4 regions of the Halomonas sp. McD50-4 genome follow, and region 3 is predicted to be linked to each of the others. Evidence: predicted binding sites of a transcription regulator. Region 3 holds the regulator's gene; each other region holds the start of a gene.
What was found. Region 3 encodes sigma-54, which starts transcription at its own class of promoters, with help from an activator protein. Its sites were predicted from a motif close to TGGCACNNNNNTTGCTNT; they were not measured.
Positions count from the first base shown of each region.

Region 1: a site for sigma-54 is predicted at 1,829-1,846, ahead of MHM85_RS03965 (CmpA/NrtA family ABC transporter substrate-binding protein). Genes of this name have one in related genera too.
Region 2: a site for sigma-54 is predicted at 1,599-1,616, ahead of MHM85_RS03155 (nitrate reductase). Genes of this name have one in related genera too.
Region 4: a site for sigma-54 is predicted at 1,791-1,808, ahead of MHM85_RS09860 (urease accessory protein UreD). Genes of this name have one in related genera too.

Region 1 covers NZ_JAKRFG010000002.1:284,039-288,123, forward strand. Annotated here, with positions in the region: gene ntrB (nitrate ABC transporter permease) at 1-318, opposite strand, end outside; gene MHM85_RS03965 (CmpA/NrtA family ABC transporter substrate-binding protein) at 321-1,745, opposite strand; gene MHM85_RS03970 (sigma 54-interacting transcriptional regulator) at 2,039-3,997, shown strand.
Region 2 covers NZ_JAKRFG010000002.1:119,608-123,692, forward strand. Annotated here, with positions in the region: gene MHM85_RS03150 (FAD-dependent oxidoreductase) at 1-1,191, opposite strand, end outside; gene MHM85_RS03155 (nitrate reductase) at 1,826-4,085, shown strand, end outside.
Region 3 covers NZ_JAKRFG010000001.1:436,304-440,388, forward strand. Annotated here, with positions in the region: gene lptA (lipopolysaccharide transport periplasmic protein LptA) at 1-444, shown strand, start outside; gene lptB (LPS export ABC transporter ATP-binding protein) at 456-1,214, shown strand; gene MHM85_RS02110 (RNA polymerase factor sigma-54) at 1,320-2,735, shown strand; gene raiA (ribosome-associated translation inhibitor RaiA) at 2,833-3,141, shown strand; gene ptsN (PTS IIA-like nitrogen regulatory protein PtsN) at 3,146-3,613, shown strand; gene rapZ (RNase adapter RapZ) at 3,672-4,085, shown strand, end outside.
Region 4 covers NZ_JAKRFG010000006.1:206,453-210,537, reverse strand. Annotated here, with positions in the region: gene ureC (urease subunit alpha) at 1-84, opposite strand, end outside; gene MHM85_RS09870 (urease subunit beta) at 196-504, opposite strand; gene ureA (urease subunit gamma) at 528-830, opposite strand; gene MHM85_RS09860 (urease accessory protein UreD) at 865-1,749, opposite strand; gene MHM85_RS09855 (DUF2946 family protein) at 2,091-2,462, shown strand; gene MHM85_RS09850 (PepSY domain-containing protein) at 2,589-3,950, shown strand; gene MHM85_RS09845 (copper chaperone PCu(A)C) at 3,980-4,085, opposite strand, start outside.

The sequences.
Region 1 (4,085 bases), on a different contig from region 3:
CAAATAGCCGCTGAGCACGCGATACAGCGAATAGCCCAGCTGAATGCCAATGCCTTTATCGTTGGGGCCTGCATCATAAAAAGGGTTCGAAAGCTCTTGCCACGCTTTGACGGCGATTTCTGAAGGTGGCGGTACTTTAGCGCTCTCATCGGCCCCGGCCAGCAGCTGCTCGTATTCGCTCAGCTCGGCACCTCCCCCCATGAGCGGGGATTGATTCAACCCTTCCCAGATGCCCAGACCCACGACCAGCAACATGATGGCAAGAATCGTGGCGCGAACGTTTAGGCTCAATTTCCACTCGGTAGTGGTGCGGTCCATGGTTAACCCCTCCGAATGGCGAAGCTGTCGACGTACGCTTCGGGCTGGGTGTAATCAAAGGTCTTGCCCATGATTTGGTAGTTGCGGGCGGTCTCTTCGGGCGCTTCATAGCCCAGCTCGCGCATCACGGTCTGCGCATCGGTAGCCAGATACACGTCCCGAGCGATCTGCTGATAATCCACGTCGCCTTCGATATAGCCCCAGCGCTTCATCTGCGTCAGGATCCAGACCGCCATGGAGTGCCAGGGGAAGGGGTCGAAATCGATGCGGTCGGGCACGTTCTGTACGCCGCCCAAACCGTCGGCAAAGCGCCCGGTGAGTACTTGCTCTATGACCGTGACCGGCTGGTTCAGGTAATTCGTCGGAGCAATGGCTTCGGCAATCTCTGAGCGGTTGGCAGGGTCGGAGGAGTACTGTGTCGCGTCGATAATCGCGCGAAGCAAAGCGCCGTAGGTGTTCGGGTTCTCGCGGGCAAAGCGGGCGCTGGTGGCAAAGGCGCAGCAGGGGTGTCCGTCCCAAATCTCTTTGGTCAGCAGATGAATGAAGCCGATGCGTTCGAATACCGCGCGCTGGTTGAAGGGGTCGGGTGATAAGAAGCCGTCGATGTTGCCTGCCCGCAGGTTGGCGACCATCTCGGGCGGCGGAATCACGCGAATTTGAATATCTTGATCCGGATCCAAGCCGTGCTCGGCGACATAGTAGCGCAGTAGGAAGTTGTGCATGGAGTACTCGAACGGTACGCCAAAGGTAAAGCCTTTCCACTGCTGCGGATCGCGCTTATCCAGGTGGTCGTTATGTAGCACGATGGCCTGACCGTTGATGTTTTCTACCGCTGGCATGATGAATGGCTCGGGCGTGGAACCCGCACCGAGGGTCATGGCCAATGGCATGGGCGTTAGCATGTGCGCCGCGTCGTATTCGCGGTTAAGGGATTTATCCCGCGCCACTGCCCACCCCGCGGTTTTGATGACCGAGACATCCAGGCCGTAGCGCTCATAAAAACCCATGGGGTGGGCCATGATGATGGGGGTAGCGCAGGTAATGGGAACGAAGCCCACATTAAGCTGGGTTTTCTCGAGCGGACCTAAACTCTCTTTGACGGCGGCTTTGATCGAATCTAGGGGGAACAGGCTCGCTAACGCCGCGGCGGCCGTGCCGCCACCCACCAGCTTCATGAACTGACGGCGGTGCATGTCGCTATGGCCAAACATGCCGCGTATTAAGGCGCTTTCGACCACTCGATCCATAACGTCATCGGCGCTGCTTGGCGTTAACGATGGTGCCACTGCGTTTGTCTGATGCGGGGACCTAGCGCTGTTGGGTTGGGAGGGGGAGCACTGATGGCAATCGCACTGTCGTCCGTGAATCAGTGATTGGCGATGATCGAACGGGTTGCCAAGACTGCTGGGGTCGTTGTTCTCTTTCATGGACGTTCACCTCACAGGAGCAAAAGGGGTTTAAGCTGCGCCGTCTTGGTGCGTAACGATTCCCTGCGGCGCTATGTCCATAGATAGCGACTTATATGCCAAAACGAGTTTTTCTGATGTTTTTGTCGATGAGTCATAGGGTTACTGGTGTGAGAAGGCAGTCGCTGAGTCAACGAATTCGTCACGATTTTTCGTCAATGACGATATTTCGTTGTTTAAATAACGAAAATTCGTGATTGGCCCGCTGTTTGTATGGAAAGAGAGTCGTCCAGCTGGCTGCCAAGGAGCCTGTGATGCGTGGCACTTCCCACTCCTCGATCATCGAAACGCCCTTAACGCATATGGCCAGCCATACGCCGCTGGCCATGATCATCGTCGATCCGCTTAGCGATTCCCTGATCGATGCCAACCCTGCCGCCTGCCACTTGCTGCTCCTAGCGCGTGATCAAACCCTCACCACCCCCTTCAGTCACCGCTTGAGCGCCTCACTGCCGCTATGGGTCAGCTTTACCGACGAGGTACTAACGACCGGGCAAGGGTGGTCGGATGATTTAGTGCTGCTGGATAGCGCCCGCCAACCTCGTCGTGTCGAAGTCTATGGCCAACGCTTGCAGAGCGAATCGCAGCTATTGTTGACGTTGATCGATCGCAACAAGGCCGAACAGCGTCGTGCCAAGGCCGAGCTTAGCCGACAGCACCGGCAAGGGGAGGTGGGCTGGCAGCGGGTCGAGCAGGTGTTCGAGCGTATCGAAAAGCAGAACCAGCTGATTCTCAGCGCGGCCGGGGAGGGCATTTACGGCCTGGATGCCGATGGCAAAACCACCTTCGTCAATCCGGCCGCCGAGCGCATTCTTGGCTGGAGTACGGAGGATATGGTGGGCCACGATGCGCATCTGATGTTTCATCATACCCACGCCGATGGCAGCCACTTCCCCGTCCAGCAGTGCCCTATCCATGCCTCGTTTAGTGATGGTCAAGTGCACCATGTGGATGACGAAGTGTTCTGGCATAAAAATGGCGAGGCCATTCCCGTGGAGTACACCAGCACGCCGATTTTCGAAATGGGCCGATTAGTGGGAGCGGTGGTCCTGTTTCGCGATATTCGCGAGCGTAAACGTGCCGAGCAGCAGCTACGCGATGCGCTAGAAGAGGTGGAGTCGCTCAAACGCCGCTTGGAGCTAGAGAACCAGTATCTGCAAGAAGAGATCAAAGCCGAAGTGAACCACCGCAATATCGTCGGCAACAGCCCGGCGGTGGCCAAGCTGACTCAGCAGATTGCCATGGTCGCGCCGACCAGCGCTAACGTGCTGATTAGCGGCGAGTCAGGTACTGGCAAAGAACTGATTGCCCGGGCAATTCACGCAGGTAGTACTCGCAGCGACCGGCCGTTGATCCGCGTGAACTGTGCCGCGATTCCCCGCGACCTCTTCGAGAGTGAGTTCTTCGGTCACGTGAAAGGCGCCTTTACCGGCGCGGTGCAAGACCGTCCGGGACGCTTTGAATTGGCCCATGGCGGCACGCTGTTCCTGGATGAAGTAGGGGAAATCCCATTAGAGCTGCAGAGCAAGCTGCTGCGCGTATTGCAGGATCAGCAGTTCGAGCGGGTGGGGGATAACCGTACCCGCGAAGTGGATGTGCGGGTGATTGCGGCGACCAATCGTGAGTTAAAAGAGATGATCGATGCCGGGCAGTTTCGCGAGGATCTCTACTTCCGATTGAACGTCTTTCCCATCGACTCCGTTCCACTGCGCAAACGCATCGAAGACGTGCCGCTGCTGGCCCGCCACTTCTTGCATCGCGCCTGCCTGAAGTTCAACAAACCTGGGGTACGAATACCGCCTGCGCAACTTGATGTCCTCACGCGTTATCCCTGGCCCGGCAATATTCGCGAGTTGGAGAACGTCATCGAGCGTCAGGTAATCGTGACGCAAGATCAGCGGCTCTCTTTCGATGACCTTTTGTTGGTAGAGCCACTATCTCGTCACACGGCGTTCAACGAAACGTCGCACGATAGTAGCGAGTTGCCCGACCACCTGCTCACCGAGCAAGCGCTGTGCCATCAGCAGCGGTGCAATGCACTAAAAGCGTTGAAAGCCGCAAACGGAAAGGTGTCTGGGGCGGGAGGAGCGGCTGAGCTGTTGGGCATGAAGCCCACCACCCTCACTTCGCGACTGCAAAAATGGGGCATCGATCCTCGGCAATATCGCAGACGCCAGCGCAAAAGTACGTCAGCCAACGATGCTTTGGACTAAGGTTAGGGAGGATCTGCTTGACATCCGTTTGTACACACAAATCAGGCAACTTCAAGTCTAGCATACATACATGAATGTAACTATAATG
Region 2 (4,085 bases), on a different contig from region 3:
GGTCGCGGCCAGCGCCTGCTCGAAGTACCAGGGGCCGTGGCGGGTATCGCCATACAGCACCGCGCCGACGAGGCGGCCTTGCTGGAGCAGTAAGCGGCAGTAGTCGCCGGTTTCTGGGTCTTGGTAGCGAAGTTCTTCGTGCTTGGCGGCGGCCTCGGTGGGGCCAAAGGCAAACAGGCTGACACCGCTGACCTTGAGTTTGGTGGCCGTGGGGGCTTCTTGATACGCCGCGGGCGTTTCACCACACAGCACGGCGGCCAGCACGTCCACCTGCCGCCAAATCGGTTCCACCAGCCCGTAAGTGTGCTGCTCGAACTGGCAGCATTCGCCTAGCGCATGGATGTGGGCGTCGGAAGTGGTCAGGTGGCCGTCCACGACGATGGCGCGATCGCAGACGAGTCCACTCTGCTGTCCTAGCTCCGCATTCGGGGTAATGCCCGCCGCCACGATGATGCTATCGGCAGGAAGCTTTCGGCCATCGCTCAGGGTGACCGACTGCACCTGTCCTCGACCGTTATCTTCCAAGGCGGCGAGCGATGCGCCGGTTTCAATGAGGATGCCGCGTTCGCGCAGCGTGGCTTCCAGCAACTGAGCGGCGGTGGTGTCTAGCTGACGGTTCATCAACCGATGACTGCGCTGCAAAACGCTGACGGTGAGCGCGCGTCCGCCCCGTTTGCGCAGCCCTTCGGCGGCTTCCAGCCCAAGCAAGCCGCCGCCAATCACCACGGCGTTGCCGCCTTGCCGAGCAATGGCTTCCAAGGCGCTGACGTCGCGCAGGTCGCGAAACGTGTGAACACCGTCGAGCGTGATGCCGGGCACCGCTGGCAGCGCGGGGCGCGAGCCAGTGGCCAAGACCAAGCGGTCATAGCGTAACGTGTTGCCGCGATGTGTGATGAGCAGGCGGCGTTCGCGGTCGATGGCGGTCACGCGGTCGCCAAGTATCAGCGTGACGTCGTTATCGGCGTACCAGGAGGCGTCTTGCAGAGTGAGCGCCTCGGGCGCCAGTTCGCCTGCCAATAAAGGGGAGAGCAAAATACGGTTATAGGCAGGCACCGGCTCCTCACCCACCACCGTAATGCGGTGGGGGCGCTGGGGATGTCGAACCAGCGCGTCGAGCAGTCGCTGGCTCGCCATGCCGTTACCGATGATGACGAGGTGGTCTGTCTGTGAGCACCGGGAAGCGATTTCCATGGGTAGCTCCTTTGGTTGAAGCATCATGTTCAGCAAATAAAAACGCCCCTGGCACAGCCCTCTCAAGAAGGGAGTGTCAGGGGCGTCGTTGCCCGTTGGCGTCGTCGATAACGCGCAGCAACCGCCGTTGGTTGCCGAACTGTCTTATCCTAGTGGTCAGCAAAAAGCCCGCCAGCTCTTGCCGCAGGTGGATTTAATTCAGCTTAATCAGCGTATTAAGCGTTTTTGAGGATTCGGTGGGCCGCGCATAGTTGAGTTGGCGTGCCCTACTTTGGTGCTTGAGCGACGATTCATGCACCCCCTTTAGCCGCTTATTCGACAAAGAGCATTCCTTTAGCGAGTAATGAAAATACAAGCATGTTTATAAGTTATTGTTTTTATAATATTTAATGGTTTTAAGGCCGAGTGGGCGCAGGGTTTGCATTTGTTCAAGTAACAAGGAACAACGGCTCAGTGCAGGGTCTTTGCTCATAACGATCACAACCATAAATTGCGTCGAACAATACCAACGGCAGCAAATCACTGATGAGTACGGCACCGGGTAAATGGTGCCCCTGAGACAACGGCGTCCAGGCAGGCTTCTTTTGAAGCTGGCTTGGGCGCTTTTTGCTTTTTAACGCGGGAGGAAACTGCCATGCCACAGGTCAATCGGCTCGCCCGAACCACCTGCCCCTACTGCGGCGTCGGCTGCGGCGTGACTGCAACGCTTGAAAGCGGCCAGCTCATTGCCGTCGAGGGGGACCGCGAGCACCCAGCCAACTACGGCCGCCTATGTGTGAAAGGCACCGCGCTGCACGAAACGCTCGGCGCACAGGGGCGCTTGCTGATGCCCCGCGTGGATGGACAGGAGGTCTCCTGGGAGCAAGCACTCACCGTCACCGCCGAACGCTTGCAGGCCCAGCGCACTGCCCATGGCCCGCAGACGGTGGCGGCGTACTTATCCGGCCAGCTGCTGACCGAAGATTATTACGTCGCCAACAAGCTGTTCAAAGGTTTCTTGGGCACCCCGCATTTGGATACCAACTCGCGGCTCTGCATGGCGTCCGCCGTGGCGGGCTATAAACGCGCCTTTGGGGCCGATGCGGTACCCTGCAGCTATGAAGACCTCGAAGAAGCGGAACTGGTGGTGCTGGTGGGGTCCAACCTTGCCTGGAATCATCCGGTGCTCTATCAGCGTTTGAAGATAGCCAAAGAGCGCAACCCGTTGATGCGGGTCGTGGTGATCGACCCCCGCGTGACCGACACTTGTGAAATGGCCGATCTTTACCTGGGTATTCGTCCGGGTAGCGATGCGTACCTGTTCAACGGGCTGCTGGCGTGGATGGACGACCATAACCGATTGGATGCCGTGTACTTAGAACGCCACACCGAGGGGTTAGACGACGCGCTGGGCGCTGCCAAGCAGAGTGCAGGCAGCGTGGAAGCCGTTGCTCGCGAATGTGATGTGGATCCTGAACGCCTGGAAACCTTCTATTACTGGTTTGCCAGCCAGCTTCACGTGGTCACGCTCTACTCTCAGGGGGTGAATCAATCCTCCAGCGGTACCGACAAGTGCAACGCGATCATCAACTGCCATCTAGCGGGCGGAAAAATCGGCCTGCCGGGGGCGGGGCCGTTTTCGATCACCGGCCAGCCCAACGCCATGGGCGGGCGGGAAGTAGGCGGGTTGGCCAATCAGCTGGCGGCGCATATGGATTACCACACCCCGGGCGCGCGTGAGTTGGTTAGCCGCTTCTGGACTACCCAGCACTTAACGCCCGTACTACCGGACGCCCCGGGTTACAAGGCGGTGGAGCTCTTTGATGCCATCGAGCGCGGCGAGATTACCGCCCTGTGGGTGATGGCCACCAATCCAGCAGTGAGTATGCCGGATGGGGAGAAAGTGCGCCGCGCGCTGGCAAAATGCCCGCTGGTGATCGTCTCGGAGTGCGTCGCCAATACCGACCTGCTGCCCTTTGCGGATATCGTGCTGCCCGCGTCGGGCTGGTCGGAGAAGGATGGCACGGTGACCAACTCGGAGCGGCGCATTTCCCGCCAGCGGGGGTTGCTGCCGGCCCCTGGCGAGGCCAAGCACGACTGGTGGATACTCTGCGAAGTAGCAAAACGCTTAGGGTGGGGCGAAGCCTTCGATTACACCCAGCCATGGGAGATTTTCGATGAGCACGCGCGCCTTTCAGGCTATGAAAATAGCGGCGATACCCAGCGGCTATTCGACATCTCAGGGCTGGCAGGCCTGGGCCAATCGGCTTATGATGCGCTCGCTCCGATCCAGTGGCCCGTGACTCAGCAGGCCCCCCGTGGAACGGCAAGGCTGTTCGAAGATGGCCGGTTTGCGACGCCGAACGGTCGCGCGAAACTGCTGCCGATTACGCCGCGCCCGCCCGCGCAGGCGCTGAGCGACGACTACCCGCTGCGTTTGAATACCGGGCGTATACGGGATCAGTGGCATACTATGACGCGTACCGCCCGTGCGCCGCGCTTGATGAACCACCGCGCCGAACCCTTCATCGAGCTGCACCCGGAGGATGCCGCCCAGGCTGGCTTGACGGATCAAGGCTTGGCGAGGTTGACCGCTGCCGCCGGGGAGTACCGTGGGCGGGTTCGAGTCTCCAGCGCCCAACGCCGAGGCGAGGTGTTCGTGCCGATGCACTGGACCGACTGCTTTACCAAGCAGGGGCGCAGCGGCGCATTGATTCAGGGGTATACGGATCCGCTCTCCGGACAGCCGGAAGCCAAACAGGGGGCGGTGGCGGTGAGCACACTTCCCGCTGCGTGGCAGGCGACGCTGCTGCTCGCCAACGGGTTGGATGCGCCATCGTCGCCGTGGTGTCGCAGCGATTACTGGGCGCGGATCCCGATGGCCAGCTGCACGCGGTGGCAGCTGGCGGATAGTC
Region 3 (4,085 bases):
ACGGCTGCCATGGCGCAAAGCCAAGCACCCATCGAAGTAGAAGCCGACCGCCTGGACCTCGACCAGCGCGCGGGCACCGCAGTTTACTCAGGTAACGTGGATATTCGTCAAGGCGAAATGCAATTGCGCGGCGAACGCGTAGAGATTCAGCGCAATGATGCAGGGGAACTTTCTCAAGCCATTGCCACGGGTGAGCGTGCCTACTTGCGCAATCGTCTCGACGACCAGGAGCCCCCCATGGAAGGTTGGGCGCGGCGCATCATCTATCACGTCGCCGAACGCCGCGTGGAGCTGATCGACCAAGCCGAACTGACCCAGCAAGGCGACCGCTTTCAAGGGGGCCGCCTAGAGTACTTCATCGACCAGGAAGTGGTGCAAGCTCGCTCCGACGTGAACGGTAGCGACAACCAGCGCATTCGCATGACCCTTCAGCCGGAACAATAGGGAGCGCCCACGTGGCAGCATCAACGTCTGCAGATTCCGCACCTGTCAAAACGCTCTACGCCCACCACCTAGCGAAGAGCTACAAACGCCGCCGCGTCGTCAAGGACATCAACCTGGAAATCGCCCAGGGCAGTGTCGTTGGACTGTTGGGCCCCAATGGAGCCGGTAAAACCACCTCGTTTTACATGATCGTCGGACTGGTCAAATCCGATGCGGGCAATGTGGGTATCGACGATCTGGATTTGACCCACGCGCCCATGCACGAACGCGCCATGGCAGGCATTGGGTATCTTCCCCAAGAGGCCTCGATTTTTCGCAAGCTCTCGGTAGCCGATAACATCATGGCCATCCTCGAGACGCGCAAAACGCTCGATCGCAGCGACAGAGAAGCTCGCCTGGAGTCACTGCTCGAAGATTTTCATATCACCCATATTCGTGACAACCTAGGCATGAGCCTCTCAGGAGGCGAGCGCCGTCGAGTAGAGATCGCGCGGTCGCTGGCCACCGAGCCCGCGTTCATTCTACTCGACGAACCCTTTGCCGGGGTCGACCCTATTTCGGTCGGCGAAATCAAAACCATTATCCGCGCACTCAAAAAACGCCACATCGGCGTCTTGATCACCGACCACAACGTGCGTGAAACCCTGGATATTTGCGATATCGCCTACATCGTTGGCGATGGCCACATCATCGCCAGTGGAAACGCCCAGGAGATTCTCAATAACCAAAAGGTCCGCGACGTCTATCTGGGCGCTGATTTCCGGCTCTAAACCGAGGCCTGACCAAACTTTTCTTTTAGTGGCATGCTTATTGCACTTGCACGTAGCCATAACTCGCTCTAGGGTGGAGCTTTCTGATTAACGAGTGGTTCTCAGATGGTCATGAAAGCTTCTCTCCAATTGCGTATCGGCACACAGCTGACCATGACACCCCAGCTGCAACAGGCCATTGCCTTGCTGCAGCTCTCTACGCTGGACCTCCGTCAAGAAATTCAGCAAGCGCTTGACGCCAACCCTATGCTCGAGCAAGAGGACGAGTTTGGAGAGCAGGCAGTCAGCGAGCCGCAAGAGGCCGAGTGGTCTGACAGCATTCCCAACGAACTCTCCGTCGACAGCGACTGGTCGGACACCTATCAAGACATGGGCAGTCTGAGCGGTGGTAGCGAAGGACCCGACTTCGAGCGTCAAGCCGCTGGCCAAAGCCTTCATGGCCATTTGCTGTGGCAACTGGCCATGACCGATGTCAGCTCACGGGAATATGCAATTGCGGAGAGCCTGATCGATGCGCTGGACGCCAATGGTTATCTTACCCAGCCGCTCAACGACATTCGTGAAGGGCTCAAAGCACAAGGTCATGACGGCTTGAGCCAACGGGAAGTGGAAAATACCCTACTGCGCTTGCAGCAGTTCGAGCCGACCGGCGTATTCGCTCGCGACCTGCGAGAATGTCTGATGCTTCAACTTGCTGCGTTGCCGGAAGACACCCCGCTATTGATGCCAGCCAAACGGCTGGTACGACAGTTTTTGGAGGCGCTAGGCAAAGACGATATGCGCCTCCTCAAGCGCCGTTTGAGCCTGGACGATGAGCAGCTGGATGACGTCATTCGATTAATTCGCAGCCTCGATCCCCGACCCGGCAGCGCCTACGGCGTGACCGACGATAGCTACATCACTCCCGATCTGGTCGTGCGCCATGACAACGAAGGCTGGCATTTAGAGCTCAACCCGGACGCTCTTCCACGGCTACGCATCCAACCCGACTACGCCAGCTTGATCAAACGCGCCGACAAGAGCCAGGACAACCAGTTCTTGAAAGAGCACCTTCAAGAAGCGCGCTGGCTGATCAAAAGCCTCTCTAGCCGCAATGACACCTTGCTGCGCGTGGGGCGTGAAATCATCGCTCGCCAAATTGGCTTTCTAGAGCACGGCGAAGAGGCCATGAAGCCGCTGATCTTGGCCGACATCGCCGAAGCCGTAGAGATGCATGAGTCGACCATCTCACGCGTGACGACACAGAAGTTCATTCATACACCGCGTGGCGTGTTCGAGTTGAAATACTTTTTCTCCAGTCAAGTCAGTGGCCAAGACGGCGGCGACAGCCACTCGAGCACGGCCATTCGCGCACGTATCAAAAAGCTCATTCAAGAGGAGCCCTCAGGCAAACCGCTCTCCGATAGTCGCTTGGTGACGCTTCTCGAAGAGGGCGGAATAAGCGTGGCACGACGTACCGTCGCGAAATATCGCGAGTCGATGGGCATTCCCTCTTCGAGCGAGCGCCGCCGTTTACGCTAGTTAAACGTTTGGTCGTGACAAACTCACCGCAAGGGCTTTGCAATAGCGTAAAAAGGGTTACAATCGAAGTACAGCCCGATGGATAAGGAGCACGTCAATGCAAGTAAACATCACTGGTCATCACGTTGAACTGACTGACGCCTTGCGTGACTACGTTAACGAAAAGCTGGAACGCGTCGAACGACACTACGACAATATCACCACGGTACAAGTGACCTTATCTGTCGAAAAGGAGCGCCAGCAGGCAGCGTGCACGCTACATGCCGCCGGTGCTGACCTTCATGCCGAGGCACTCGATAACGATATGTATGCCGCCATCGATGCCCTTGCGGACAAAATCGATCGTCAACTCGTCAAACACAAGGAAAAAGCACAAGCTCGCGCTCAAGGCGCAGGCGTGCGTTAACTCAATGACGTTGGAAACCATTCTCCCCCCGGAGCGCGTGCTTTATGACGTACCCGGGGGCAGCAAAAAGCGGGTGCTGGAGTTTTTCAGCACCTTCATCGCCCAAAACACGCCCAGCCTCGACAGCCAAGAAGTGTTCAGTCGTTTGATTGGGCGCGAGCGTCTTGGCAGCACGGGGATTGGCAACGGTGTTGCCATTCCCCACGCAAGAAGCCCGCACTGCAGTGCCCCCATTGCTGGCTTTTTGAAACTGGCGGAACCCGTCGATTTCGATGCCATCGATGGGGACCCGGTCGATCTCGTGTTCGTTTTGCTGGTGCCTGAAGAAGCCGATGACACGCACCTTGCTTTGCTCGGACAAGTCGCGACGATCATGAACGACGCCGATACTCGCCAACAGCTGCGCAAAGCAGGCAGTCAAAAAGAACTGTTGACGCTGATAACGGCCAAGATACGCGAACAAGCTGCGTAACAGATCTACTCCTTCAATTTGTCTTTACTTCTTACGCTCAAACGCCAAGAGAGACGCTATGCAACTGGTGATCATTAGCGGCCGTTCAGGTTCCGGTAAGTCTATCGCCTTACAAGCGCTGGAAGATCTTGGCTATTACGCGATCGATAACTTGCCTGCCATGCTGTTGGGCTCGCTTATCGACGAGTTGCGCGCCCAGGGTGAGCGCACCCGGATTGCCGTCAGTATCGACGCACGCAACTTACCTACTGCGCTGGAGCGTCTGCCAGCGCTACTTGAAGAATTGCGCCACCGGGAAATTCGTTTTCAGGTGATCTACCTGACAACCGATGCGCGTATTTTGCTGGAGCGTTACTCGGCCACCCGCCGTCGTCATCCCCTCACCCGTGATAGCGACATGACGCTGGAAGAAGCGATCAACAAAGAAGAAGAAACGCTGAATGACATTCGCGACCTCGCCGATTTATTGATC
Region 4 (4,085 bases), on a different contig from region 3:
GTCGCCTAGGCGCACGCGGTCGCCTACCGTGGGGCCGTACATATCGGCGTAGGCTTGCCGACTGATCTTGTTTACCGATTTCATATTTGCCTCTGCCTCAAGCGTTGAGTCCAGTGCTGGGCGGTCATCGGCTGTGTGAACAGTCACCCAGCCGATGCCCGCCCTACCGACGGTTGTTCTTTATTAATCCGTTGGCTAATCGAGCGGCCCCATCACATCGCCACGGAAGCCGTAGATTTCCCGCTTGCCGACGAACGGTATCAGCGTGACGTCGCGGGTTTGGCCAGGTTCGAAGCGGATGGCGGTGCCGGCGGCGACGTCCAACCGGTAGCCACGGGTCTTGTCGCGGTCGAACACCAGCGCCGGGTTGGCCTCGGCAAAGTGGTAGTGGGACCCCAGCTGAATGGGGCGGTCGCCGGTGTTGGCCACCTCGACGGTGATGCGTTCTCGGCCCGCGCACAGCTCGATATCACCTTCTTGCAACTGATACTCACCGGGAATCATGGCGCTCTCCTAGCGGTGGACGGTTAATTGATTGGGGTGTGAACGGTGACCAGCTTGGTACCGTCGGGGAAGGTGGCCTCCACCTGCACTTCATCGACCATCTCCGCCACGCCCTCCATCACGTCGTCGCGGGTCAGGATCTCGCGGCCGTAACTCATCAAATCGGCCACGCTCTTGCCATCCCGTGCGCCTTCCATGATCTCGAAGCTGATCAGCGCCACGGCTTCGGGGTAGTTGAGTTTCAGGCCGCGCGATTTGCGGCGTTCGGCAAGCTGAGCCGCGGTAAACAGCATCAGCTTGTCTTTGTCTCGTGGGGTTAACTCCATAGGGCTGCTCTCCAGCAGTGCTCGAAAGATAGATTCAGGTTAGCCAAATACGCGGCGTGTGCGCCTTGCGCTCGATCCAACGGGGCCGCAGTAGGTGCCAGGCCTGCTCACACAGCGCCCAGGCCTCATTTCGGGATGCACCTAAATAGCGCAATAGCAGTACGCCATGGCGAACGGTCACCGCCCAGCGGGAGTTGCTCGGCAGCGCTTCACGCAATGCTTCAATAGCCGCAGCGGCATCGTCGATGCCCACCGCCCAGAGCGTGGCCTGCACCGTTGCGCCGCCTTGGCCCCAGCGGCCCACAAAGCGTGGGTGCCCGGGGTCGAGCGGCTGGCGTTCAAGCCACAGCGGTTTGCCATCCAGAGTCAAGCGAAAGTGCTGCTCGATGCGCCCGGAGACATAGGGCAGGTCGCTTGCCGGGCGGCCGAGGGCCATTACCTCCCAGCCTAAGCAGCGGGCTCGGCCCTGTAGCGCGATATGGGTGCGCTGAGTGCCCTTTGAGCCATCGAACGCGATGGTTTCCTGGGGCAGCCACTCCAAGGCGCCGCCCTCTTCGACCGTCAGCTCGGTGTTCTGGGTCCAAGCCACACCTTGGCTGTCAGCTTTGTAGAGCTTGTTGGCAGCGGGGGTGGTGAGCAGCGCGTGTGCGCCGCGCTCGACATGGGCACGAATGGTCAGCGCATCGCCGCTCACCAGCCCCCCGGGCGGGTGTAGTACGTATACGTGGCACGCCTCATGGCTGCCCTCTGGATAGAACGGGCGCTGCACCCGTAACGGTCCTTGGTGGCGCGCCTGCACTAGCCGGGTAACACCATCGCGATGGGCAAAGCGTAGCGCCAGCGAGGCGGCCCAGCGGCGCTCGGCATCGAAACGGTGGCCTGAATCGGCGGCGGGTGGGGCAAGTTCGCTCAGCATCATGGGGCGCTATCGCTTCCTTGTGGATACATCATTGCCTTACGAATGCAAAGAGTGCGCCAAAATGGTGAAAGCGTGGTATCGGCGCTGCGCAGCCACCCACATCGCGGTCTACCTCTACCGACATGCGTTTCATTACCGCTCTCAAGCACCAAAAAAGAGCACCGCCATCCGATATTGCACCAAATAGTCTCAATGACCGAAGGCGTCCTTCGCGGCAATACACCACAGCGTTCATATACGGCACTGAGTGCGCTGCTCACGCGTCAAGCTGTACAATTCTCTCTCTTTAAGCCGCTTACAAAGCATAGTGTGAGATGCGACCTTTCCGCTCGGCAAATTCCATGGGGTACCGTGTAGCGCTCTACTTGGCGTTCGCGGCGCTCTTTCTGGTATTTGCCGGGCCGCTCCTCTCGCAGTTTCAAGCGCAGGGCCACGCTACCGCGCATGCCCATGGCCAGCATGCCACGCATTCTACGACGTCGCCCGCCCCGTCGCCGCACGACCATGATCCGCTCCACCGCTGGTATCACCCCTGTGATTATTGCGGCTTATGGCAGCATACGCCGACCGCCCCTCAACACTTACCCGCCATTGGCAGCACGGCATTTCCATCGCGTACACCCCTGCCCTCGGTGTTCGCTTCGCGCGCTGCAGTGTCACGTCACTATCCCCACGCTCACTCCCGCGCCCCACCGTCGCCACGCCTCATTTAACGCACCGATCTTTCCCCTTTGCCACCCCATGACGGGCCACCCCATAACGGGTGTGGCTAACCACTTATTTTGCCCGTGACGTCGCTGGTACGCCCGGCGCGGCGCCACGGGCACTTGGAGCGTTGTATGACGATGCCGTCTTCCCAGGTGGCGCGCAAAGCGTCACTCGATCTGTATCGCGCCGTTTGGCGCTGGCACTTTTATGCAGGCCTGTTAGTCCTGCCTTTTTTGATTACTCTGTCGCTGACCGGAGCGCTTTACCTGTTCGATGACGAGCTGGATGGCCTCATCCACTCCGATCTCAAGCGCGTGGAGGCACAGCAGGACGTGCAGCTACCCGCAACGCTCGTGAGCGCCGCGCTGCAGGCGCACCCCGGCACGGCGGTGAAGTACACCTCCCCCACCACGCCGGAAAGCTCGGCTGAAATTACCGTCAATGCCCTTAGCGGAGAACGGTTGGCCGTCTATGTGAACCCGTACACTGCCGAGGTGCTGGGCTCGCTGGATGACCGGGGCACGGTGATGTGGACCGTGCGCTACCTGCATAGCTTTAAATTTTTCGGGCAAACGCCGCGCAAGCTGATCGAGATGGCCGCGGGCTGGTCGATCTTGCTGGTCGCCACGGGCATCTATCTGTGGTGGCCACGCAAAGGTAGCGGCGGCGTGGTGCGCGTGCGCGGCAAGCCCAAAAGCCGCGTATTCTGGCGCGACCTGCACGCGGTGCTGGGGCTCTTTGTCGGCGGGTTTATCGTCTTTCTGGCCATTACCGGCATGCCGTGGTCGGGGGTGTGGGGCGCGCAGGTGAATGAGTGGGCCAACGGCAATAACTTTGGCTACCCGTCCGGCGTGCGTGTTGAAGTGCCGATGTCCAACGCCTACCTGAGCGACCAGGGCAGCACGAGCTGGTCGCTGGAGCAGGCGCAAGTGCCGGAATCGACACCGCCCGCCGCGCCCACCCCGCGCATTGGGTTGAACAACGCCGTGGCGCAGCTGGAAGCGCTGGGCTTGCAGCAGGGCTACACGGTCAACCTACCTACCACGGCCGCCGGGGTGTACACCGGCTCGATTTATCCCGATGACTTGTCCCAGCAGCGCGTGGTCCACCTCGACCAGTACAGCGGCAAGCCGCTAATCGATATGCGCTACGCCGACTACGGCCCGCTCGGTCGCTGGCTGGAGTTTGGAATTAATGTACATTTGGGGCAGGAGTTTGGGCTGATCAATCAGCTCGTGCTGCTGGCGGTGTGTATCGCGATCATCGTGATGTGCGTGGCGGCCGGTGTGATGTGGTGGAAACGCCGTCCTTCGGGGGGCATGGGCGTGCCGCCCTTGCCCACTGATAAGCGCGTGTTTCGTGGGCTGATCGCCATGTTAGTGATAGGCGGCGTGCTGTTTCCGCTCGTTGGGGCGTCGCTGCTCGTGATGCTGATCATCGACTGGCTGATCGTGCGGCCATTGCAAGAGCGCCGCCCCGCTCGCCAAGGCTAGCGGGGCGGTAGACTGACGCGGCGGGCTGCTTAGTGCGCCGCGTGATTATGGCCATGACTATGACCACTTTCATGGTGGTGACCCTCTGGAGACTCCCCTACGGGCAGCACCCGAAGCTCGATCTCCATCGGCTCG